Regions from separate parts of the Bradyrhizobium sp. BRP19 genome, predicted to be linked through region 1. Evidence: predicted binding sites of a transcription regulator. Region 1 holds the regulator's gene; each other region holds the start of a gene.
The links. Region 1 encodes PhoB, which activates phosphate uptake and scavenging genes when phosphate is short. Its sites were predicted from a motif close to TGTCATNNANCTGTCAT; they were not measured.
Positions count from the first base shown of each region.

Region 2: the regulator PhoB is predicted to act here: its motif matches at 2,088-2,104, upstream of phnC (phosphonate ABC transporter ATP-binding protein).
Region 3: the regulator PhoB is predicted to act here: its motif matches at 2,915-2,931, upstream of I6F36_RS11905 (YdcH family protein).
Region 4: the regulator PhoB is predicted to act here: its motif matches at 2,377-2,393, upstream of phnF (phosphonate metabolism transcriptional regulator PhnF).

Region 1 covers NZ_JADYVZ010000005.1:188,064-193,538, reverse strand. The annotation lists gene pstC (phosphate ABC transporter permease subunit PstC) at 1-15, shown strand, start outside; gene pstA (phosphate ABC transporter permease PstA) at 20-865, shown strand; gene pstB (phosphate ABC transporter ATP-binding protein PstB) at 862-1,683, shown strand; gene phoU (phosphate signaling complex protein PhoU) at 1,695-2,411, shown strand; gene phoB (phosphate regulon transcriptional regulator PhoB) at 2,434-3,141, shown strand; gene I6F36_RS18405 (GcrA family cell cycle regulator) at 3,433-3,945, opposite strand; gene I6F36_RS18400 (aspartate aminotransferase family protein) at 4,405-5,475, shown strand, end outside.
Region 2 covers NZ_JADYVZ010000007.1:87,823-93,297, reverse strand. The annotation lists gene phnE (phosphonate ABC transporter, permease protein PhnE) at 1-121, opposite strand, end outside; gene phnD (phosphonate ABC transporter substrate-binding protein) at 189-1,097, opposite strand; gene phnC (phosphonate ABC transporter ATP-binding protein) at 1,172-1,987, opposite strand; gene I6F36_RS21950 (chloramphenicol acetyltransferase) at 2,162-2,833, shown strand; gene I6F36_RS21945 (alpha-D-ribose 1-methylphosphonate 5-triphosphate diphosphatase) at 2,830-4,023, shown strand; gene I6F36_RS21940 (DUF1045 domain-containing protein) at 4,042-4,740, shown strand; gene I6F36_RS21935 (hypothetical protein) at 4,744-5,337, opposite strand; gene I6F36_RS21930 (selenium-binding family protein) at 5,421-5,475, opposite strand, start outside.
Region 3 covers NZ_JADYVZ010000003.1:343,724-349,198, forward strand. The annotation lists gene I6F36_RS11895 (EAL domain-containing protein) at 1-1,171, opposite strand, end outside; gene I6F36_RS11900 (NAD(P)/FAD-dependent oxidoreductase) at 1,374-2,498, shown strand; gene I6F36_RS11905 (YdcH family protein) at 2,645-2,827, opposite strand; gene I6F36_RS11910 (YdcH family protein) at 3,158-3,364, shown strand; gene I6F36_RS11915 (hypothetical protein) at 3,496-3,714, shown strand; gene I6F36_RS11920 (hypothetical protein) at 3,737-3,988, shown strand; gene I6F36_RS11925 (GGDEF domain-containing protein) at 3,990-4,697, opposite strand; gene purE (5-(carboxyamino)imidazole ribonucleotide mutase) at 4,840-5,328, shown strand; gene I6F36_RS11935 (5-(carboxyamino)imidazole ribonucleotide synthase) at 5,325-5,475, shown strand, end outside.
Region 4 covers NZ_JADYVZ010000007.1:93,441-98,915, forward strand. The annotation lists gene phnE (phosphonate ABC transporter, permease protein PhnE) at 1-624, shown strand, start outside; gene phnE (phosphonate ABC transporter, permease protein PhnE) at 621-1,475, shown strand; gene phnF (phosphonate metabolism transcriptional regulator PhnF) at 1,612-2,343, opposite strand; gene phnG (phosphonate C-P lyase system protein PhnG) at 2,463-2,927, shown strand; gene phnH (phosphonate C-P lyase system protein PhnH) at 2,932-3,540, shown strand; gene I6F36_RS21990 (carbon-phosphorus lyase complex subunit PhnI) at 3,545-4,648, shown strand; gene I6F36_RS21995 (alpha-D-ribose 1-methylphosphonate 5-phosphate C-P-lyase PhnJ) at 4,645-5,475, shown strand, end outside.

The DNA of each region.
Region 1 (5,475 bases):
AAGGCCGGGAAGTGAAGCCATGAACCCGATCTATTCGCGCCGCCGCCGCTGGGACATCGTCATTCGCGGCCTCTGCATCGCAGCCGCCGCCTTCGGCGTCACCTGGCTCGCGCTGATCCTGGTCACGCTGCTCTACAACGGCTTGGCCGGGCTCAACCTCCAGGTCTTCACAGCTGACACGCCGCCGCCCGGATCGACCGAGGGCGGCCTGCGCAACGCCATCGTCGGCTCGTTGATCATGACCGTGATCGGCGTCGGCATCGGCGCGCCGCTCGGCCTGTTCGCCGGCACCTATCTCGCCGAGTACGGCCGCAACGACAAGCTGACCTCGGTGATCCGCTTCATCAACGACATTCTCCTGTCGGCACCCTCGATCATCATCGGCCTCTTCATCTATGGCGCGGTGGTGGTGCCGATGCGCGGCTTCTCGGCGATTGCGGGCGCGCTGGCGCTTGCCGTCATCGTGATCCCGGTCGTCGTGCGCACCACCGAAGACATGCTACTGCTGGTGCCGAATCCGTTGCGCGAAGCTGCCAGCGCGCTCGGCCTGCCGCGCTCGCTGGTGATCAAGCGCATCGCCTATCGTGCCGCGCGCTCCGGCCTCATCACCGGCGTGCTGCTGGCGACCGCCCGCGTCGCCGGCGAGACCGCGCCGCTGTTGTTCACGGCACTGTCGAACCAGTTCTTCAGCCTCGGCCTGAACAAGACGATGGCGAACCTGCCTGTCACCATCAACAACTTCGTGCAGAGCCCCTACGAGTATTGGAAGCAACTCGCCTGGAGCGGTGCGCTGTTGATCACCCTGACCGTGCTTGCCCTTAACATTGGCGCGCGCATCCTTGGCGCCGAGAGGACTGCAAAATGAGTGAAATGTCTGTTTCCGTCAGCGCACCGTCCGTTCATCCCGGCTCGCAGCCCCTGCCCGAGGCGCCCGCCAAGGTCACGGCGCGCAACCTCAACTTCTACTACGGCGACCACCACGCGCTGAAGAACATCAACCTGGCGCTCGGCACCAACCGCGTCACGGCGTTCATCGGCCCGTCCGGCTGCGGCAAGTCCACCCTGCTGCGCATCTTCAACCGGATGTACGACCTCTATCCGGGCCAGCGCGCCGACGGTCAGCTGTTACTCGACCATACCAACATCCTCGACCCCAAGCTCGACCTCAACCTGCTCCGCGCCCGGGTCGGCATGGTGTTCCAGAAGCCGACGCCGTTCCCGATGACGATCTACGAGAACATCGCCTTCGGCATTCGTCTCTATGAGAAGATCTCCAAGTCCGAGATGGACGACCGCGTCGAGAAGGCGCTGCGCGGTGGCGCGCTGTGGAACGAGGTCAAGGACAAGCTCAATGCCTCCGGCCTGTCGCTCTCCGGCGGCCAGCAGCAGCGCCTCTGCATCGCCCGCACCGTCGCGGTGCGGCCCGAGGTGATCCTGTTTGACGAGCCCTGCTCGGCGCTCGACCCGATCTCGACCGCCAAGGTCGAGGAGCTGATCCAGGAATTGTCCGAGAACTACACGATCGCGATCGTCACCCACAACATGCAGCAGGCGGCGCGCGTTTCCGACAAGACCGCCTTCATGTATCTCGGCGAGTTGATCGAGTTCGACGACACCAGCAAGATCTTCACGTCGCCGAGCGATCGGCGCACGCAGGATTACATCACCGGCCGGTTCGGCTGAGGAGACGGAACATGGGTTCTGAACATACCGTAAAGGCTTTCGACAGCGACCTTCAGGAGCTCACCCGCCTGGTCGCCGAGATGGGCGGCATCGCCGAGCGCATGATCGTCGATTCCGTCGACGCGCTGATCCGCCGCGACGTCGCGCTCGGCCAGCGCGTCGTCGCCACCGACGTCGAGCTCGACGCGCTGCAGAAGCGCATCGAGGAGCGCGCCGTGCTCACCATCGCCCGCCGCCAGCCGATGGCCGTCGACCTGCGCGAGATCGTCGGCGCGATGCGCGTTGCGACCGATCTCGAGCGCATCGGCGATCTCGCCAAGAACATGGGCAAGCGCGTCGCGGCGCTGGAGACGGATTTCCATCCGCTCAAGCTGTTCCGCGGCCTGGAGCACATGACCGACCTCGTGCAGCAGCAGGTCAAGTCGGTGCTGGACGCCTATGCCGCGCACGACCTGCCGGCGGCGATGGCGGTGTGGAAGGGCGACGAAGAAGTCGACGCCATCTGCACCTCGCTGTTCCGCGAGCTCCTCACCTACATGATGGAGGATCCGCGCAACATCTCGTTCTGCATCCACCTGATGTTCTGTGCCAAGAACATCGAGCGGATCGGCGACCACGCCACCAACATCGCCGAGACCGTGTTCTACATGATCGAGGGCCAGGCGATCACCGACAAGCGGCCGAAGGGCGACATGACGACCTTCGCCACGACGGTGCCGAACACCTGACGACTTAAGGAGCTACGACCACATGGGCGCACGCATTATGGTGGTTGAGGACGAGGAAGCTCTCACCGAGCTTCTTCGCTACAACCTCGAAGGCGACGGCTATGACGTCGAGACGGTGATGCGCGGCGATGACGCCGACACCCGCCTCAAGGAGCACATTCCCGATCTGATCGTGCTCGACTGGATGCTGCCGGGCCTGTCGGGCATCGAGCTGTGCCGGCGGCTTCGGACCCGGCCCGAGACCAAACAGCTGCCGATCATCATGCTCACCGCGCGCGGGGAGGAGAGCGAGCGGGTGCGCGGGCTTGCCACCGGCGCGGATGATTACATCGTCAAGCCGTTCTCGGTGCCGGAGCTGCTCGCGCGCGTGAAGGGCTTGCTCAGGCGCGCGAGCCCCGAGCGCCTCGCCACCGTGCTCGCCTATGGCGATATCGAGCTCGACCGCGACAAGCGCCGCGTGGCGCGCTCGGGCCGGCCGATCGATCTCGGTCCGACCGAATATCGCCTGCTGGAGTTCTTCCTGGAGCATCCCGGCCGCGTGTTCTCGCGCGAGCAGCTGCTCGACAGCGTCTGGGGCCGCGACATCTACATCGACGAGCGCACCGTCGACGTCCATATCGGCCGCCTGCGCAAGCTGCTCAACCTTGGCCGCGAGCAGGACCCGATCCGCACCGTCCGCGGCGCCGGCTACGCGCTGGACGATCGCTTCGCGAAGGCTGAGCAGACGTAAGATCGGGCGAGTTGTTGGTTCTCGGCCGCGGCAACAATCTCGGTCGTGATCCCGGGGCGCGCGCAGCGCGAGCCCGGGATCTCAGCGCGAGCGCGCGCGCTCGTCGCGATCAGCCACAGGACGTGGTTTGGCGAAGACTCGGAGTGACCATCTCGCGCAACGATTGCGTTATGGATCCCCGCCTTCGCGGGGATGACACCGGAGTGATTGGGAGCCGTCATCGTGTGACGGCTGCAGCCTTGGCGATCAAGCTTGGCGATCAAAGCTTGGCGATCAGGAAATTCCGCAACCTCACCGCGTGCCCGGTTTCGGTGCTGCGCGACGGCGATCCGCTGCAGGCTGATAGGCCACGCGCGAATGCTGGGCACAATAGGGCAGGCCGGAGAGCGCCTTGCCGCCGCAGAAGAAGAAATCCGGGCTCGAGGGATCGCCGACCGGCCAGTGGCAGGTCGCCTCGTTCAATTCCAGCAGCGACAGCCGCTGGCTCATCGGCACCACGTTGTCGTAGGTAACCGGCTCGGCTTCCAACTCGACCTCGAAGGCCTGCGCCAGCGCGGTGTTGCCGCGCGCGACGGGGCGGGTCACCCGCATCATATGCTGCGCGGGCCGTGCCTTGCGCGGCCGCGGCGCTGCCGATGAAGGGCTCTTGGCGCGGCCGGACAGGCCGAGCCGGTGCACCTTGCCGATCACGGCATTGCGGGTCACATTGCCGAGCTCCGCCGCGATCTGGCTGGCCGAAAGTCCGGCCTCCCAGAGCTTCTTCAGCTGCTCGACGCGATCATCGGACCAGGTCAAAACCGTCATTGCACCCTTTCCCTCGCTGCGCGCCTGCCATCCTGGGGCCTTCGCAGCGAATGCTTTAGCCTTGAAAAACCCGTGCCGTCAGAATCCCTTAAGGCTCGCCGGGCGCGCTCAAGACGCCCGAACGTTTACGCCGGTACATGAGGACTTCTGGGATCAGAACTGCTGCACGAGATGTCGTATCTGACAGTCCAAACGCTACAATATGGCGTGACTCCCGCGCAAGAGTCCGCCGACTCGCTTCCACATGTTCCGTGGTGAAAAACCCGCAAAATCGGCACCGCAAGACTACGGAATCAGCGTTTCGCGAGGCTTTCCGGGCGGCATTGACACCCGTCTTGCCAGGCATAAGATAGTGCCACGTGCCGCCCTTAAAAGGCGGCACGTTTCGTTTTCCGGGGCCGGTCGATGGTGCGTCGCGCAATGCATGCCTCACACCGTCCGCAACATTCAAGTGACGTCATGACTAACAGCGCAGCGCCGCATTTGCTCCCCGTTTTCGCCAGGGCCGACCTCGGTTTCGAGCGCGGCGAAGGCTGCTGGCTGATCGCGACCAACGGCGATCGCTATCTCGATTTCACCTCGGGTGTTGCGGTGAATGCGCTCGGCCATGTCCATCCCGCGCTGGTCAAGGCATTGCAGGAGCAGGCGACCAAGCTCTGGCACATGTCGAATCTGTTCCAGAGCCCTGACGGCGAGAAGCTCGCAAGCCGCCTCTGCAATGAGAGCTTTGCGGACTTCGTGTTCTTCTGCAATTCCGGCGCCGAGGCGCTGGAAGGCGTGATCAAGCTGGTGCGCCACCATCACTTCTCCAAGGGGCATCCGGAGCGTTACCGCATGATCACCTTCGAGGGTGCCTTCCATGGCCGCACGCTGGCGACGCTCGCCGCCACCGGCTCTGCGAAATATCTCGAGGGCTTCGGTCCGCCGATGGACGGCTTCGATCAGGTGCCGCACGGCGACCTCGACGCCGTGAAGAAGGCGAGTGGTCCGCACACCGCCGGCATTCTCATCGAGCCGATCCAGGGCGAGGGTGGCGTTCGTTCTGCACCTCACGCCTTCCTGAGGGCGCTGCGCGAACTCTGTAACGAGCGCGGCCTGTTGCTCGCCTTCGACGAGGTGCAGACCGGCATGGGCCGCACCGGCGAGCTCTTTGCCTACAAGCGCACCGGCGTCACACCGGATGTGATGTCGCTCGCCAAGGCGCTCGGCGGCGGCTTTCCGATCGGCGCGGTGCTGGCGACCGCGGACGCGGCGGCCGGCATGGGGCCCGGCTCGCACGGCTCCACCTTCGGCGGCAATCCGCTCGCGATCTCGGCTGCCAACGCCGTGCTCGATGTCATGCTCAAGCCCGGCTTCTTCGACCACGTGCAGAAGATGTCGCTGCTGCTCAAGCAGAAGCTCGCCTCCGTGATCGATCGTCATCCCGAAATCGTCAGCGAGGTGCGCGGCGAGGGCCTCCTGATCGGTATCAAAGCGGTGGTGCCCTCGGGCGATCTCGTCGCGGCGCTGCGCGCCGAAAAGCTGCTCACC
Region 2 (5,475 bases), on a different contig from region 1:
CGGCGATCAGGACGGCGGCACCGAGCCATACGCGGCGGCGCTTGGCGGCAATTGCGGCCGCATAGCGATCGCCAAGCTCACGCAGCCTGGCTTCCGGAAATTCGGGAACTGCTGTTCGCATGGGATGTTCGCGAGAGCCGACGGGCAGATCTTGCGATCTGCCCGACTTGTCCAACCCTTCGTTTCCCTCAGGATTTCTGCTTGCGAATGCTGTCGACAAACTTGGTCAGTTCGATCACGGCGTCATACGCCTTGTGGTCGACCTCGACGTAGGGCAATTGCTTCCCCTCGTAAATCTTGTCGAAAGCCGCCTTGTCCTTCACCGCAATTTCCAGCACTGCTTTCTTGATCGCCGCCTTGAGGTCGTCAGGCAGGCTGCTGAGATAGGCCATCGGCGAGTTCACGATCTGCTCGGACTTCATGATGATCTTGAAATCCGCGGCCTTCGCCATGCCCTTCCGTTCCATCCGGAGCAGGTTCGATTCCTTCTCGTCGTTCCACCAGTTGAACGCCGCGTCGCAGGTGCCCTGGGAAAGCCCGATCACCGCGTTTTCATGGCTCCCCGAGTAGACCACCTTGGCGAAGAACTTCTCCGGATCTATGCCCATCTTGTTCATCGCGAAACGCGGCACGTTGTTGCCGGAAGTCGAGTTGGGATCGACGAGGCAGAGGTTCTTGCCTTGCAGGTCCTTGATGTCCTTGTAGCTCGAATCGATTTTGACATAGAGAACCGAGTAATAGCCTTTGGTGCCGTCGCCGTTCACCTCGATCGCGAACGGTTCGACCTTCGCGCCAATGATGTAGGCACGCGCGTAGGACGCCGGGCCGTACATCGCGATGTGAATGTTTCCTGCACGCTGACCTTCGATCACCGCGGCGTAGTCATTGGCGATGCGCAGCGTGACCTTCGTTCCAAGCTCGCGGGACAGGTACTCCGTCAAAGGCGTCCAGCGGTTGGTGGTGCCGGAGGCATTCTCGTCGGGGACTTTCGCGAAGATCAACTCAGGATATTTCGCCTTCCAGTCCTGCGCCGCAGCGGCTGAAACTGAAAATGCCAGGGCCGCCGCAGCGGCAACGATCGTACGACGGTCTATCATGACGTCTCCCATTTCAAGGTTATGAAACTGTCGAGTTCCGGCTCTGCGCTAGGCTCGATTTAAGGAAGCAGCGATCAGGCCACGGCAACCGTGCGGAGGGCAGGAACTGCTGTGCCGACCGATGCATCCGCGGGCGCAACATCCATGACTTCATTCGCCTCGAGATCGTACAGCTCGCGCGCGATATGATCGGTCAAGGCCGCCGGCGCGCCGTCGAACACCACGCGTCCGGCCGCCATGCCGATCAGGCGGTCGCAATAGCTGCGGGCGAGATCGAGCGAATGCAGGTTGCAGAGCACGGTGATACCGAAATGCTTGTTGATGCGCAGAAGCGCATCCATCACGATCTTGGTGTTGCGGGGATCGAGCGAGGCGATCGGCTCGTCGGCAAGGATAATGTCGGGCTGCTGAACCAGCGCCCGCGCGATCGCCACGCGCTGCTGCTGACCGCCCGAGAGCTGGTCGGCGCGCTGGGCCGCGATGGCAGCCATGTCGAACTGCTCGAGCGCCGACATCGCGATGGCCTTGTCTTCTTCGGGCCAAAGCTGCAGCAGCGACCGCCATGTCGGCACCGTCGACAGCCGCCCCATCAGCACATTGGTGAGGACGTCGAGCCGGCCGACGAGGTTGAACTGCTGAAAAATCATCGCCGACCGCGCACGCCACTGCCGCAGCTCCTTGCCGCGCAGCGCGGTGACGTCGACGCCTTCGAACAGGATGCGGCCTTCGGAGGGCTCGGTGAGGCGGTTGATGGACCGCAGCAATGTCGACTTGCCGGCGCCGGATCGCCCGATCACCCCGACGAAGCCGCCGGGGGAAACTTGAAACGAAGCATCGTCCACCGCGGCTTTCGCGCCGAAGCGACACGTCAGGCCTTCAACCACCAGCATCGAGGGGCTCCAGAGTAGCTGGAGCCAACCGCTAACCCTCGTGCTTAACACTTGTGTGACAGCGCTGCTGCAGTGCGGCCATCCTACGCACGTCATCCCCTGTCATCTCGCTGTCATGACATCGTCATCCGGCCGCTCGAAGAGAGACGCCCGCCCTCGCACTTCGGATGCAACATGGCCGCCAAAGCTCTTTCGGTTCAGCCGACCGTCGATCCCTCGGCCAAGCTGCATGAGACCAGGCTTGGCGCCTACACCGAAGTCGGCGCGCGCACGATCCTGCATGAAGTCGCGATGGGCGATTATTCCTATGTCGTGAACGATGTGCAGATCACCTACGCCACCATCGGAAAGTTCTGCTCGATCGCGGCGATGACCCGCATCAATCCCGGCAACCATCCGATGCATCGCGCCACTCAGGCGCATTTCACTTACCGATCCAGCGCCTATTTCGAAGGTGAGAGCGACGATCTCGAGTTCTTCGACTGGCGCCGCCGGCATCACGTTCATATCGGCCATGACGTCTGGATCGGCCATGGCGCGATCGTGCTGCCGGGCCGCAACATCGGCACCGGCGCGGTGATCGCCGCCGGCGCGATCGTCACCAAGGACGTGCCGGCCTACAGCATCGTCGCCGGCAATCCGGCCCGCATCGTGCGGCGGCGATTCTCGGAGGAGATCGCCGGACGGCTCGCAAGGCTTGCTTGGTGGGACTGGGATCACGACAAGTTGCGCGAGGCGCTACCCGATTTCCGCAAGCTCGGGATTGAAGATTTCCTCTCGGCATACGAAGCAAAAGCGAGCTCACTCGCCAATTCTCCTGCCAGCAAACGAAGCGCGGTCGCGTGACAGACATATTCATCGAAGGCGGCCGGGCCCTGATCGGCGCCGAGCTCGTCGAAACCTCCCTTCTCGTCTCCGGAACAGACATTGCAGAGGTCGATGCTTCTCGCGGCCGGGCGCGGCTGGCACTGGATGCCCGTGACCTGCTGGTGCTGCCCGGCATCGTCGATCTGCATGGCGATGCCTTCGAGCGGCAGATGATGCCGCGCGCCGGCGTCGACTTTCCGATCGACGTCGCGCTCGCCGACAGCGACCGCCAGGCGATCAGCAACGGCATCACCACCGTGTTTCACGCCACGACCTGCTCGTGGGAGCCGGGCCTGCGAAGCGCCGACAATGCGCGCGGCCTGATGGAGGCGATCGAGCGGCAGCGTCCGCAGTTCGCTGCCGACACCCGCTTCCACCTGCGGCACGAGACCTTCAATCTCGATGCCGAAGCGGAGATCGCGGAGTGGCTCAGCGAGGGCCGCGTCGACCTGTTCGCCTTCAACGATCATATGGACGGCGTCGTTGCCGACATCTCCAACCCACGCAAGCGCAACCGCATGGTGGAGCGCACCGGTCTGTCGAGCGAAGAATTCGACCGGCTGGTCGAGCGCGTGGTCTCGCGCGCCGACGAGGTGCCCGCCTCGGTGTCACGCCTGGCCGCCGCGGCCCGCGGGGCCGAGGTGCGGATGCTCTCGCACGACGATTCGAGCCCGGCGATGCGCCGGGACTTTCGCGAGCTCGGCGCCTTGATCGCGGAGTTTCCGATCAACGAGGAGACGGCGCAGGCTGCGGCCAGCCACGGCGATGCCATCGTCTATGGCGCGCCGAACGTCGTGCGCGGCGGCAGCCACACCGGCTGGACCAGGGCCTCCGACATGATCGCCAAGGGGCTCTGCTCGGTGCTGGCGTCGGACTATTACTATCCCGCGCAGCTGCTCGCCGCGTTCCGCCTGGCCGCCGATGGCGTGATGCCTCTGGCTCAGGCCTGGGATCTGGTCTCCGCCGGCCCGGCGCGGGCAACCGGCCTCACCGATCGCGGCCTGCTCGCGGAGGGACGCCGCGCCGACATTCTCCTCGTCGACGACAGCGTGGAGCTGCGGCCGCGGCTGATCGCGGTGATCTCAGGCGGCAGGCTCGTGCATCTCACCGACGCGACGCGGCTGCTCACCGCAATGGCGGCGCCGCGCGAGACTGTCGTCGCGGCGTAAATTGGTTATGCTGAGGCAATGACAGGTTTCCCCCGCTACGCGATCTATTATGCCGCAGGCCGCGACAGCGCCCTCTCCCGCTTCGGCGCCGAGCTGCTCGGCTATGACGCCTACAGCGGCGGCGAGATTTCGTTTCCAGAGCAGGCGCTGCACGCCGCGCCCGACTGGCGCGAGGTCAGCGCCGATCCCCGCAAATACGGCTTTCACGCCACGCTGAAGGCGCCGATGGCGCTGGCGCCCGGCAAGACCGAAGCCGAGCTGATGGCCGCCTGCGCGGCCTTCGCGGGCAGGACACGGCCAATCCCGGCAATCCGACCGATGGTCGATGCCATCAGCGGCTTCATTGCCGTTATTCCGGCCGAGCCGATGGAAGCGCTCCAGCAACTTGCCGCTGATTGCGTTCGCGAGTTCGACCCGTTTCGCGCCGCTCTGACGGCGGAAGATCGCGCTCGGCGCAAGCCGGAGAAGCTCAGCGAGCGGCAGCGCGATTATCTCAACCGCTGGGGCTATCCCTACGTGATGGAAGAATTCCGTTTCCACATGACGCTGACGGGGCGGCTGGATGCGGAGCGGCGCGGGCCGATCCTTCAGATGCTGCGAACACGGTTTGCGGCGCTGGGGATCGAGACGCTCGCGATCGATCGCATCGCGCTGTTCAGGCAGGATGATGCCAAGGCGCGGTTTCGCATCATCGGCGAGTGGGCTTTGGTGCGGTAGACCTCAGCGCGAGGCCGCAACATTGAAAGCGAGCGCCACCGCGCCAACCAGAACGAGGCTGATCGCCCAGACTGCATCCAGGTTGAACCAGCTTCGCGAGACGAACCTCAGTCCCAGATGGCGGTAGACCAGCCACGCCAGACATCCGCCGGCGCCGACCATGGCGGCAACGTGCACCAGCGACACCAGCACCGCCATCCCGAGATTTGCCGTCATCAGCGCGCCCGCCGCCTGATGGCCGGCATCGAGCTCGAAGGCCTGGCAGAGCCCGAGATAGATCGGCACGAGCATCAGGGCAGCGCCGTGAGCGATGGCGACGGCAAATGACCAGAGCACCAATTGCGTCGGCGGAATTCGTGCCAGCGCGCGCGGATGACGCCGGTCGATCAGCCGGTAGACGCCAAAGCCGATGACGAGAAGACTCGCTCCGATCTGGATTGGACGCTGCCATTCGGCCAGTATGAGCAGGAAGGCGAACGGCAGCAGCACGAGAAGTGTTGCCAGGAGGTGCCCGGCCGCCAGAGCCCACAATGCACGGAAGAGCGCGAGGGGGCTCTTGTCCATGAGCCCGGCCGAAACGGCGAGCGGCCATCCCATTCCCGGATTGACCCCGTGGTAGAGACCGCTCGCAACAAGCGCGAGCCACAGCCAGCCAAGGGCCGGGCTCGCCTGCGTCCCATCTAGACCGACGGGTAGCAAAATGAGTCCGTCGAACAGTCGCCGCCCTCGAGTCTG
Region 3 (5,475 bases), on a different contig from region 1:
CTTCCTTGGCGTTGAAGATGTCGGACGCGGTCAGGCCGGTGGCTTCCTCGCGCCTGCGGTTGAGGATCGTCTCCGCGCTGCGGTTGGCGAGCAGATAGCGGCCGTCCTTGACCTGCTCCACGATCAGCGCAACCGGGATGTTGTCGACCACGAGCTCGAGGAACTTCTTGGTGCTCTCCAGCTCCTGCGACAGCGAGCGGCGGTCGGTGATGTCCTCGAACAGGATGAGCAGAAATTCGGGCTTGTTGCTCTCGTTGCGGACCACGATCCGGATCGAGGCGACCATGCGCCGCGCGCCGGCACGATCCACCTCGAACTCATTGCGGTGCTGGCCATCCGGCGAATTGAGCGCGGCCTGGTCAGCGGCCTCGATGCTGGCCGCCGAGGCCGACGCAAACAGCTCCCGTGCATTCCTGCCGACGGCGAAGTCCCGCGACAATCCCCAGAACTTCTCATAGGCGCTGTTGGCGAAGATGTAGCAGCCGTCCTCGATGTTCTTGGCCGCCACGCAGGCCGGCACATGATCGAGCACCGATTCCAGGAACTGCTTGGTGGAGGCGAGCTGCCGCGACAGGTTGCGCTGCTCGGTGACGTCGAGATGGGTCGCCACCGAGCCGCCGTTCGGCAACACGAAATACTTCACCAGGATAGCCCGTCCGTCCGGCAGTTCCGTGGTCAGGCCATTGGCGCTCGATGCCTTCCGGTAAAATTCGTCATCGGTGACGCCGAGCACTCCGCGCTCGCGGCGCAGCCTCAGGATGTCGCAACCGGTCATGTTGGGCCGGAGGTCGGATCGCGTCAGGCCATAGATCTCGAGATAGCGGTCATTGCAGAAGATGACGCGGCGCTGCGCATCCGTCATCACCACACCCTGGTTGAGGTTGTTCATGGCGGAGGAGATGAAGGCGTTGCGACGCAGCTGCAAACGGCTGGACCGGCGCAGCGAGGAATGGATCCACAGCCCGATCGCGGCGAGGAACGAGCAGACCACGATGCCCGCGATGAGGGCTTCCCAGATCACGCCGGGATCAAGCCTGGTGAGATCGCCCGGAACGGCAAGGCTGTCCGATGCCGCAAAGGCGCGCGCAGGCGCGCCCGTAACGGCCAGGCATAGGAGGGCGTGCACAGCAATCCAAAGCGTGCTGCCCACGTGCCAGTTCTTCTCAGCCATCAGCCACCCGCGATTTCAACGTCGGATTGTCTGGCTTCGCGGGTTTGGATCGGGTAAACGCCTGTGGGCACAACAGAATAATGTGACATAAAATGCGGCAATTGCCCTGACATGATAAACGACTTCTTAACGGAAGCCCCGCCTGCGCCGCCGCATCCGGACCGTGCGCCACCGGTGCTTCCAACTGGTATCCTGCACAACCATGGATAGGGTCGATTGCGTCGTCATCGGAGCCGGCGTGGTCGGGCTCGCGGTGGCCCGGAAGCTCGCCCAGGCCGGGCGCGAGGTGATCGTGCTGGAGGAAGCCGAGGCGATCGGCACCGTCACCTCCTCGCGCAACAGCGAGGTGATCCATGCCGGCATCTACTACCGGGCCGGGAGCTGGATGGCGCGCATGTGCGTGGCAGGCAAGCACGCGCTGTACCGCTACTGCGCCGAGCGCGGCATCCCGCACAAAAATTGCGGCAAGCTGATCGTCGCGACCAGCCCGAAGGAGACCGAGAAGCTGCAATCGATCAAGGCGCATGCCGAGGCCAACGGCGTGCTCGACATGCAGCTGCTCTCGGGCGAGGCCGCACGCGCGCTGGAGCCGGCGCTCGCCTGCGACGCCGCGCTGCTGTCACCGTCGACGGGCATCATCGACAGCCATTCCTACATGCTCTCGCTGCGCGGCGAAGCCGAGGACGCCGGCGCAGCTTTCGCGTTTCACACCCCGCTGATCCGTGCCAAGGCGGCGGCCGGCCTCATCGAGATCGATGCCGGCGGCGAGGCACCGATGACGCTGCAATGCAGCCTCCTCGTCAACGCCGCGGGGCTGTCGGCAACGCATGTGGCGCGCAGCATCGACGGCATGCCGCTGGACCGGATTCCGCCGGCCTATCTCGCCAAGGGAAACTACTTCAGCTGCAACGCCAGGGCGCCGTTCTCGCGCCTGATCTATCCGGTGCCCGAGCCCGGCGGCCTGGGCGTGCACCTGACGCTGGACATGGCAGGACAGGCGCGCTTCGGGCCTGACGTCGAATGGATCGAGACGATCGACTACGAGGTCGATCCGTCACGCGCCGAGCGCTTCTATCCCGCGATCCGCAAATACTGGCCGACGCTGCCTGACGGCGCGCTGATGCCGAGCTATTCGGGCATCCGCCCGAAGATCGTGCCGCCGGCCGTGGCCACGCAGGATTTCTTGATGCAGGGCCCGCGCGATCACGGCGTTGCAGGCCTGATCAATCTGTTCGGCATCGAATCGCCGGGACTGACGTCCTCGCTCGCGATCGCCGATCACGTCGCCGAGCTCGCAGATATCGACAGTGTTTCGAGAAGCGGATAGGTGTGCGCGTCGAGAGCCACGGGTCCAAGCAAGAGTGAGCGCCGCACAACCGTGTTGCACGGTACACACCTTGCAGCAGGGATGAGCACGGATGCTCTCATCCCTGCGTGAAGGACGTGATCAACTCTACACTGTCACGGGGGTTACTAGTGGAGCGTGTCGCCAGATTGCTTCAGACGCTCGATCTGGTCCTTGACCATCAACTTCCGGCGCTTCAACTCAACAATTTGCAGGTCGTCTGTTGAAAGGTGCACGAGAGCTTCGTGCAATTCGTTTTCGAGAAGTTTGTGCTTCCGTTCCAATTCAACGAGATGTGCCTGAATTGTCATTCGAAACCTCCTCGGTAGGGTTGAACCTTTAGGATTCGATCCGGACAACCAAGTCTACATCACCGATTCGTCCTGTCGATGGGTATCCGTCGTTGCAGCGTCATTTTTGAAAGTTCATATGTAACGAAGCGTGACTAAGGGAACCACGCCGGAAAAATCCATGATATCAATACGCCGACGCACCGCCGCAGCTCCCTGCAGAAATATGTTGCTGGAGATCGGGGACGAGGGATCGCAGATCGCTTGCGATCACGCGGCGCAAGGACGATAATTTCCACAGGGCATCCACAGCCCGGATCTCACGCCTATCGGTTTTCGGCCACCGCAGACATGACCAATGAAGATGAGCGTGAGCTCGAAGCCGAGCTCACCCGGTTGCAGCAGGAACACCGAGATCTCGATGCGGCGATCGATGCATTGCATCAATCGCCCGCCCCCGACCTGTTGCGGTTACAGCGCCTGAAGAAGCGCAAGCTGTTGTTGCGCGACCGCATCGCGTTCATCGAAGACCAGATCACCCCCGACATCATCGCCTGACCGTGAGCCGGTCTTGCGCGGCGCCCCGCCGCTTCCGAATCCGCTTGACTCAATAAGAACAAAATAGGAACATTCGCGGGCGCCCCAACACCTCAGAGAACGCTCAAGGACAACACACGAGGACAACGCAGATGTCGGCAACCGCCCTTTTCGACAACAGCCATTACGAACAGGCCTGCGATCAGGCGATCGCGATGTGCGACGGCAATCTGCGCAGCACCATCAAGGCGCTGATCATGGCCAACGAATATCTGGAAGCCGAGCTGGAGGAATTGCAGGCGGCGATTTCAGCCGGCTGCATTCCGGAGATCTCGCGCAGCAAGATGCGGAGCAAGAGCAGCGCCGCATAATCTTCAACCTTGGAGCAACGCCATGTCGGATGTGACCTATTACGTTGCAATGCCCTTCTTGATCGATGACGACGGATCACCCGTCGCAGGCGCTGCAGAGGAGTGTCAGTCCTCGACGGCGGCGCTGCGACGCGCAGAGATGCTGGCGCGCGGCGCCGGCCATATCGGCGCGATCGCGTTCAGCCGCAGCGGCGATCCCATGACCGGCGAATTCGGCGACGCGACGCTGCTGCGCAAGTTCGGCAACGTGCCGGAAGATCTTGCCACCCTCTAGACTAGCGCTCGCCGCCGACCAGCCTGATCCGCGGCTCGTGCCGGCGGCTCGCCTTGCGCACATACATGGCGGCATCCGCCTCCTCCAGGGCGCGGCCTGCAGCGGATTGCGGACCGAGCAGCGCGACGCCGGCCGAGGCGCCCGCGGCCACGTGCTGGCCGCGAAAAACGAATGACAATTCGTCGATCGCCTGCTCCAAGGCCGCAGCCTTGACCTTCGCATCGGTCTCGCTGAGATTCCAGAGCAGCAGCGCGAACTCGTCGCCCCCGAGCCGGCCGACCACGTCGGAGGCGCGGATCTGTCGCGTCAGCGTGGCGACAATCGCCTTGAGCACCTCATCGCCGGCGGCATGACCGAAGGAATCGTTGATCGGCTTCAGCCGATCGACGTCGAGCACGATCAGCGCCCCGCTGGCGCGGTAGCGCTTCATATAGGCGATGGCGCGCGCGAGCTCGCGCTCGAAACCGCGCCGGTTGGGAATCCCGAGCAGGAAATCGGTATCGGCGGCCGCCTCGAGCTCCGAGATCCGCAACAGGGCCGCCTTGAGCTTGCTCCTGAGGCCGCGGATGATCGCCTTGCCGTCATCGGCAGCCGGCGCTCTGCGCAAGGCCGGTTTGGCCGCGCGGCTCGAAACGGCTTTGGATCGGGCGGCGCTCATGTTCCGGCCCTTTCTGGCCTTCGCAGGGCTCGCCCTTTTCGGTTTCTTCATGGGCATCGTGCTCAATGAAGGCTTGCGGGGATTCACCAAGACAGGATAGTGGATTCCCTTCTCCTTGCCACCGCCTTGCGAGCCGCCGGCCGGAATCATTAATCTGGCCTATCTCTCTGTTTTTCTGGGCACAATTGACGTCATGACCGCGCCGATCGCCATCATCATGGGAAGCCAGTCGGACTGGGACACGATGCGGCACGCCGCCGACACGCTTGACGCGCTCGGCATTGCTGCCGACAGCCGCATCGTCTCGGCCCACCGCACGCCCGACCGGCTGTTCGCATTCGCCAAGGGTGCCAAGGCCGCAGGCTACAAGATTATCATCGCCGGCGCCGGTGGCGCGGCCCATCTGCCCGGCATGGCGGCGGCGCTGACGGAACTCCCTGTGTTTGGTGTTCCCGTCGAATCCAAGACGCTCAGGGGCGTCGATTCGCTCTATTCGATCGTCCAGATGCCCGCGGGCATTCCGGTCGGCACCCTCGCCATCGGCAAGGCCGGCGCGATCAATGCCGCGCTGCTGGCAGCCGCCGTGCTGGCATTGTCCGACCCCGCCCTGTCGGATCGCCTCGCCGCCTGGCGCAAGGCCCAGACCGAGGCGGTCGCCGAGCGGCCGGAGGACAAGGCGTGACGGACACCAGGCACGTGAAGCTGAAGCCCGGTGACACCATCGGAATCCTCGGCGGCGGACAATTGGGCCGGATGCTTGCCATGGCCGCGGCGCGACTCGGCCTGCGCTGCCAGGTGTTCTCGCCCGATCCGGATTCACCGGCCTTCG
Region 4 (5,475 bases), on a different contig from region 1:
GGATTGCCGCGCTGGGCACGGCTTCTCGGGGATACGTTGCTGATAGCCTATATGGGCACCCTCTCGGGTGCGCTGTGCGGTTTCGCGCTTTGCTTCCTCGCCTCGGCCAATCTCGTGAAATCAGGAACGACTGTTTTCGTCACCCGGCGCGCTCTGGAGTTTTTCAGGACCGTGCCGGAGATCGTGTTTGCCCTGATCTTCGTGCTAGCGTTTGGTCTCGGGCCGCTGCCGGGCGTTCTGGCGATTGCAATCCATACCGCCGGAGCGTTGGGCAAGCAATTCGCCGAGGTTGTCGAGAACATCGACAGCAAGCCGGTCGAAGGGGTGGCGGCAAGCGGGGGCAGCTGGGTTCAGGTCGTTCGGTTCGGCGCGTTGCCTCAGGTCCTCTCGAACTTCGTGAGCTATGCCTTGCTCAGGTTCGAGATCAACGTGCGTGGCGCGGCCGTGATGGGCTTCGTCGGCGCCGGCGGGATCGGCCAGGATCTGATCGAGGCGGTTCGCAAGTTCTACTTCACCGACGTCAGCGCCATCCTGCTGCTCATCGTCCTTACCGTCATGTTGATCGACTTCCTGACGGAACGGTTGCGACACCGCCTGCTCGGGCTGGAGGGAAGCACCCGATGAGCTCCTTCAGTTTTGAAAACCGGGCCGGCATTGCCGAACGGTATCCCGACGTCTTCCGGACCGATTGGTGGCAGCGGGGAAGGATCGCAATACTCGTCGGCGGGACGGTCGGGCTGTTCCTGTTCGGGATCGTCCAGCTCGATATTCCCTTTAATCGGCTCTCCCAGGGCATGGTCAGGCTGGGCGAATTCGTCCAGCTCATGTTGCCGCCCAGCCCGGGTTCTTGGGCGGAGGTTCTGAAATATCTGCATGCGCTCGGAGAGACGGTGTCGATCGCGTTTCTCGGCACCCTTGGCGGCGCGCTGCTCGCGCTGCCGGTATCCCTGCTGGCGGCGCGCAACGTGGTTGCAAACCGGATCATCCGCCTATTGACGCGTCGTGGCCTCGATACCATCCGGGGAGTCGACACTTTGATCTGGGCACTGATCTGGGTCGGCGTCGTGGGGCTGGGGCCGTTTGCCGGCATCCTGGCCGTGATCTGCAGCGATTTCGGAACGTTCGGCAAGCTGTTCTCGGAAGCGATCGAGGTCGCCGACAAGAACCCCGCGGAAGGCGTTCGGTCATCGGGCGGCAACCATCTCCACAGCGTCCGCTTCGGATTGCTGCCGCAGGTATTCCCGGTCTTGCTGAGCCAGGTGCTCTACTATTTCGAGTCGAATACGCGATCGGCGACGATCATCGGAATCGTTGGCGCTGGCGGCATTGGCCTTCAGCTTGCCGAACAGATCCGGGTGCTGGAATGGCAGAAGGTATCGTTTCTGATCCTGCTGATCCTGGTAACTGTATCGTCGATCGACTGGATTTCCGGCAAGCTGCGCTTCGCGATCATCGGCAAGCGGACGGTCGCCTAACGTCGTGCTGCAGTCTTATCCGTTCCGATTGGATCGGAACGGAGCTCTGATTTTTGTTTTGACGCGTTTTCTCGACGCAAATCGTTTCCACCCCGGATCAAGTCCGAGGGCAGGCTTCGCTGGAAAACGCTCTGATCTAAGCGTTCTCCACCAAAAACTCCACCCGCTCTGCCGCAAAGCGCGAGTGCTTCGTCACCAGCGGCTTGCCCATGAGATCATGGTCGGTGGCGTCGACCACCAGGATCGGCCGCCCCAGCGCCAGGTCGAGCCGTGCGGCGTCGGTCGCGTCGACGATCCCCGCGGTGATTCGCGTCGCACCGCGGCGATAGTCGCGCACGCCAAAATGCTCCAGCAGCTTCGTCATCGAGCGCGTTGCCGCGAACACGGCGCCCGCCTCCGGAAACCGCTCCGCCGATAGCCAGGTGGTGGAAACACAGATCGGGGTGCGGTCGGCGAGGCGAATCGCCTCGATCCGCACCAGCGGCGCGCCGGTCTTCAATCCCAGCTCTCGTGCGAGCTCGCGCGTCGCAACGTCATCGGTCGCCTCGATCAGCCGGCCATGCGGTTCGCGGCCATCGGCGCCGACGATCTCGGAGAAGCGCGTGCGCGAGCGCAAGGGATAAGCGAGCTTTTGCGCCTCGACATAGGTTCCGCTGCCGCGCTCGGCGCGCACCAGGCCGCGCTCGGCGAGGGCTGCCAACGCGCGCCGCACGGTGTGGCGGTTGACGCGATAGGTTTCGGCGATCTCCATCTCGCCCGGCAATTTGTCGCCGGCCGCAAAGCGGCCGTCGGCGATGCCGCGCTCGATGCCATCGGCCACGAGGCGCCATAGCGCGACGCCCGAGGAGGCTGTGTCCTGCATGCTCATGTCGCGGGAAACCTACTCCAGAAATCACAGCATTGTCACGAAACAGTCATGGCGCGTCCGTATGAAGTTGTCTATTATCATAGACAACTTCGACGCGGCAAGTTCTGTCAAAAAGCTCGGTGGACCAGGTGACCCAGCACAACGACCAGCAAGCCCAGCGCAAGGCCGCAATGGCGGTGCTGGCGCACGCGGAGGCGGGCGAGATCGCCGCTCGCCTCCGCAACTTGTCTCTCCCGGATCACCACGATCTGCGCACGCCGGAGAACGGCCTCGTCATGCTGCGCGGCCGGGTCGGCGGCGACGGCGCGCCGTTCAATCTCGGCGAAGCGACGGTGTCGCGCGCCGCGGTGCGGCTTGCGAGCGGCGAGGTCGGGTTCGGCTACACGCTCGGCCGCGACGGTGAGAAGGCGCGGCTGATCGCGCTGTGCGATGCGCTGGTGCAGTCCCGCGATTTCGGCGGAGCGGTGGAGCGCGACGTTATCGCGCCGTTGCGCGAGCAGCTTATGGTCAGGCGCAAGCAGGCGGCGGCAGCGGCCGCCGCGACGAAGGTTGATTTCTACACCATGGTGCGCGGTGAGGGGTGAGATCATGACCACGATTGCGGAGCTGCCGCCCGGTTTCGCCGACAAGGTGCTGTCGGCGCAATCGACCTTTCGCTCAGTCATGGACGCCATGGCGCGGCCGGGCTCGGTCCAGCGCATCGTGCCGATGGCGGGCGCGCCAGGGCCGATGATGCGCGGCACCGCAGCGATCGCGCTGACGCTGTTCGATCACGACACGCCGCTCTGGCTCGATGCGCGGATGGCGGAAAGCTCGGACGTGACGAAGTGGCTGAAGTTCCACACCGGCGCGCCGGTCGTGCAGGATTCGTCGATCGCTTCCTTCGCGCTCATCAGTGACGGCGGCGCCTTGCCTGCGCTCGAGCGCTTCGCGTTCGGCACCAGCGAGTATCCGGACCGTTCGACCACGGTGGTCATCCAGGTCGACAGCCTCGCCGCCGGGCGCAGCTTCGAACTGCGCGGCCCCGGCATTGACGGTGTCGCCACGCTGCAGGCGTCGATCAAGCCTTTCGACCTGTTCGAGCGCCTGCATATCAACGAGGCGCTGTTTCCGCGCGGCATCGATGTGGTGCTGGTCGCCGATGACGCTGTGGTCGCGATCCCCCGCACCACGCGCGTCGTGAGCAAGGGAAGCTAGAAGCATGTATGTCGCAGTCAAAGGCGGCGAACGCGCCATCGAGAACGCCCATCGCCTGCTCGCGCATAAGCGGCGCGGCGACCAGAGCGTTGCGGAAATCACGCTCGACCAGATCTCGGAGCAGCTCGGCCTGGCCGTCGATCGCGTCATGAGCGAAGGCTCGCTCTATGACCGCGAGCTCGCGTCGCTTGCGATCAAGCAGGCGCGCGGCGATTTAATCGAGGCGATCTTCCTGGTTCGCGCCTTCCGCGCCACGCTGCCGCGCTTCGGTGCCAGCGAGCCGGTCGACACCGGCACCATGCGGGTGCAGCGGCGGGTGTCGGCGACCTTCAAGGACATTCCCGGCGGCCAGATCCTGGGGCCGACCTTCGACTACACGCACCGCCTGCTCGATCCATCGCTCGCCCAAGGTTTTGTGCCGGAGAGGCCGGCTGCGGCCGAAGCCTCGACCGCGCCGACGCCGCGCGTGACAGACATTCTCGGGCGCGACGGGCTGATCGAATCATCGCCGGAAGCCGAGGACGGCGCCAGCGTCGGCGATCTCACCCGCGAGCCGCTGAATTTCCCCGCGGACCGTGATTTGCGCCTGCAAAACCTCGCGCGCGGTGACGAAGGCTTTCTGCTCGCGATGGGCTATTCCACCCAGCGCGGCTACGGCCGCAACCATCCCTTCGTCGGCGAGATCCGCTTCGGCGAGGTCGAGGTCGAATTCGTCGCGGAAGACGTCGGCTTCGCCGTGCCGCTCGGTGCGATCGAGCTCACCGAGTGCCAGATGGTCAACCAGTTCAAGGGCTCGGCGACCGAGGCGCCGTGCTTCACCCGCGGCTATGGCCTCGCCTTCGGCCAGAGCGAACGCAAGACCATGTCGATGGCGCTGGTCGACCGCGCATTGCGCGCCCGTGAGCTCGGCGAGGAGGCGCTCGCACCGGCGCAGGACGAGGAGTTCGTGATGTCGCATTCGGACAACGTCCAGGCGACCGGCTTCGTCGAGCACCTGAAGCTGCCGCACTATGTCGATTTCCAGTCCGAGCTCGGCCTGCTCCGAAAGCTGCGTCAGGAGTTCGCCGATGCCAATACGCCCGATGCCATGAAGGAGGCCGCGGAATGAACGCGCCCGCCTACAATTTCGCCTATCTCGACGAACAGACGAAGCGCATGATCCGCCGCGCGATCCTGAAGGCGATCGCGATCCCCGGCTATCAGGTGCCGTTCGCCAGCCGCGAAATGCCGATGCCGTATGGCTGGGGCACCGGCGGCGTGCAGGTCACGGCCGCGATCCTGGGGCCTCAGGACGTGCTGAAGGTGATCGACCAGGGTTCGGATGACACCACCAACGCGATCTCGATCCGTAAATTCTTTGCGAAGACTGCGGGCGTTGCGACGACGACGGCGACGGACGAGGCAACCGTGATCCAGACCCGTCACCGCATCCCCGAGACGGCGCTGAACGAGAACCAGGTGCTGGTCTATCAGGTGCCGATCCCCGAGCCGTTGCGCTTCCTCGAGCCGCGCGAGACCGAGACGCGGCGCATGCACGCGCTCGCCGAATACGGCCTGATGCATGTGAAGCTCTACGAGGACATCGCCCGTTTCGGCCACATCGCCACCGCCTATGCCTATCCGGTCAAGGTCAACGCGCGCTACGTGATGGACCCGTCGCCGACGCCGAAATTCGACAATCCCAAGATGGACAATTCCCCGGCGCTGCAATTGTTCGGCGCCGGCCGCGAGAAGCGCATCTACGCCATCCCGCCCTACACCCAGGTGGTGTCGCTCGATTTCGAGGATCACCCGTTCGAGCCCTACCGCTTCAACGCGCCCTGCGCGCTCTGTGGCGCGGAGAATTCCTATCTCGACGAGATCGTGACCGACGACAAGGGCGGGCGCATGTTCGTCTGCTCGGATACCGATTATTGCGAGGGCCGCCAGGCCGCC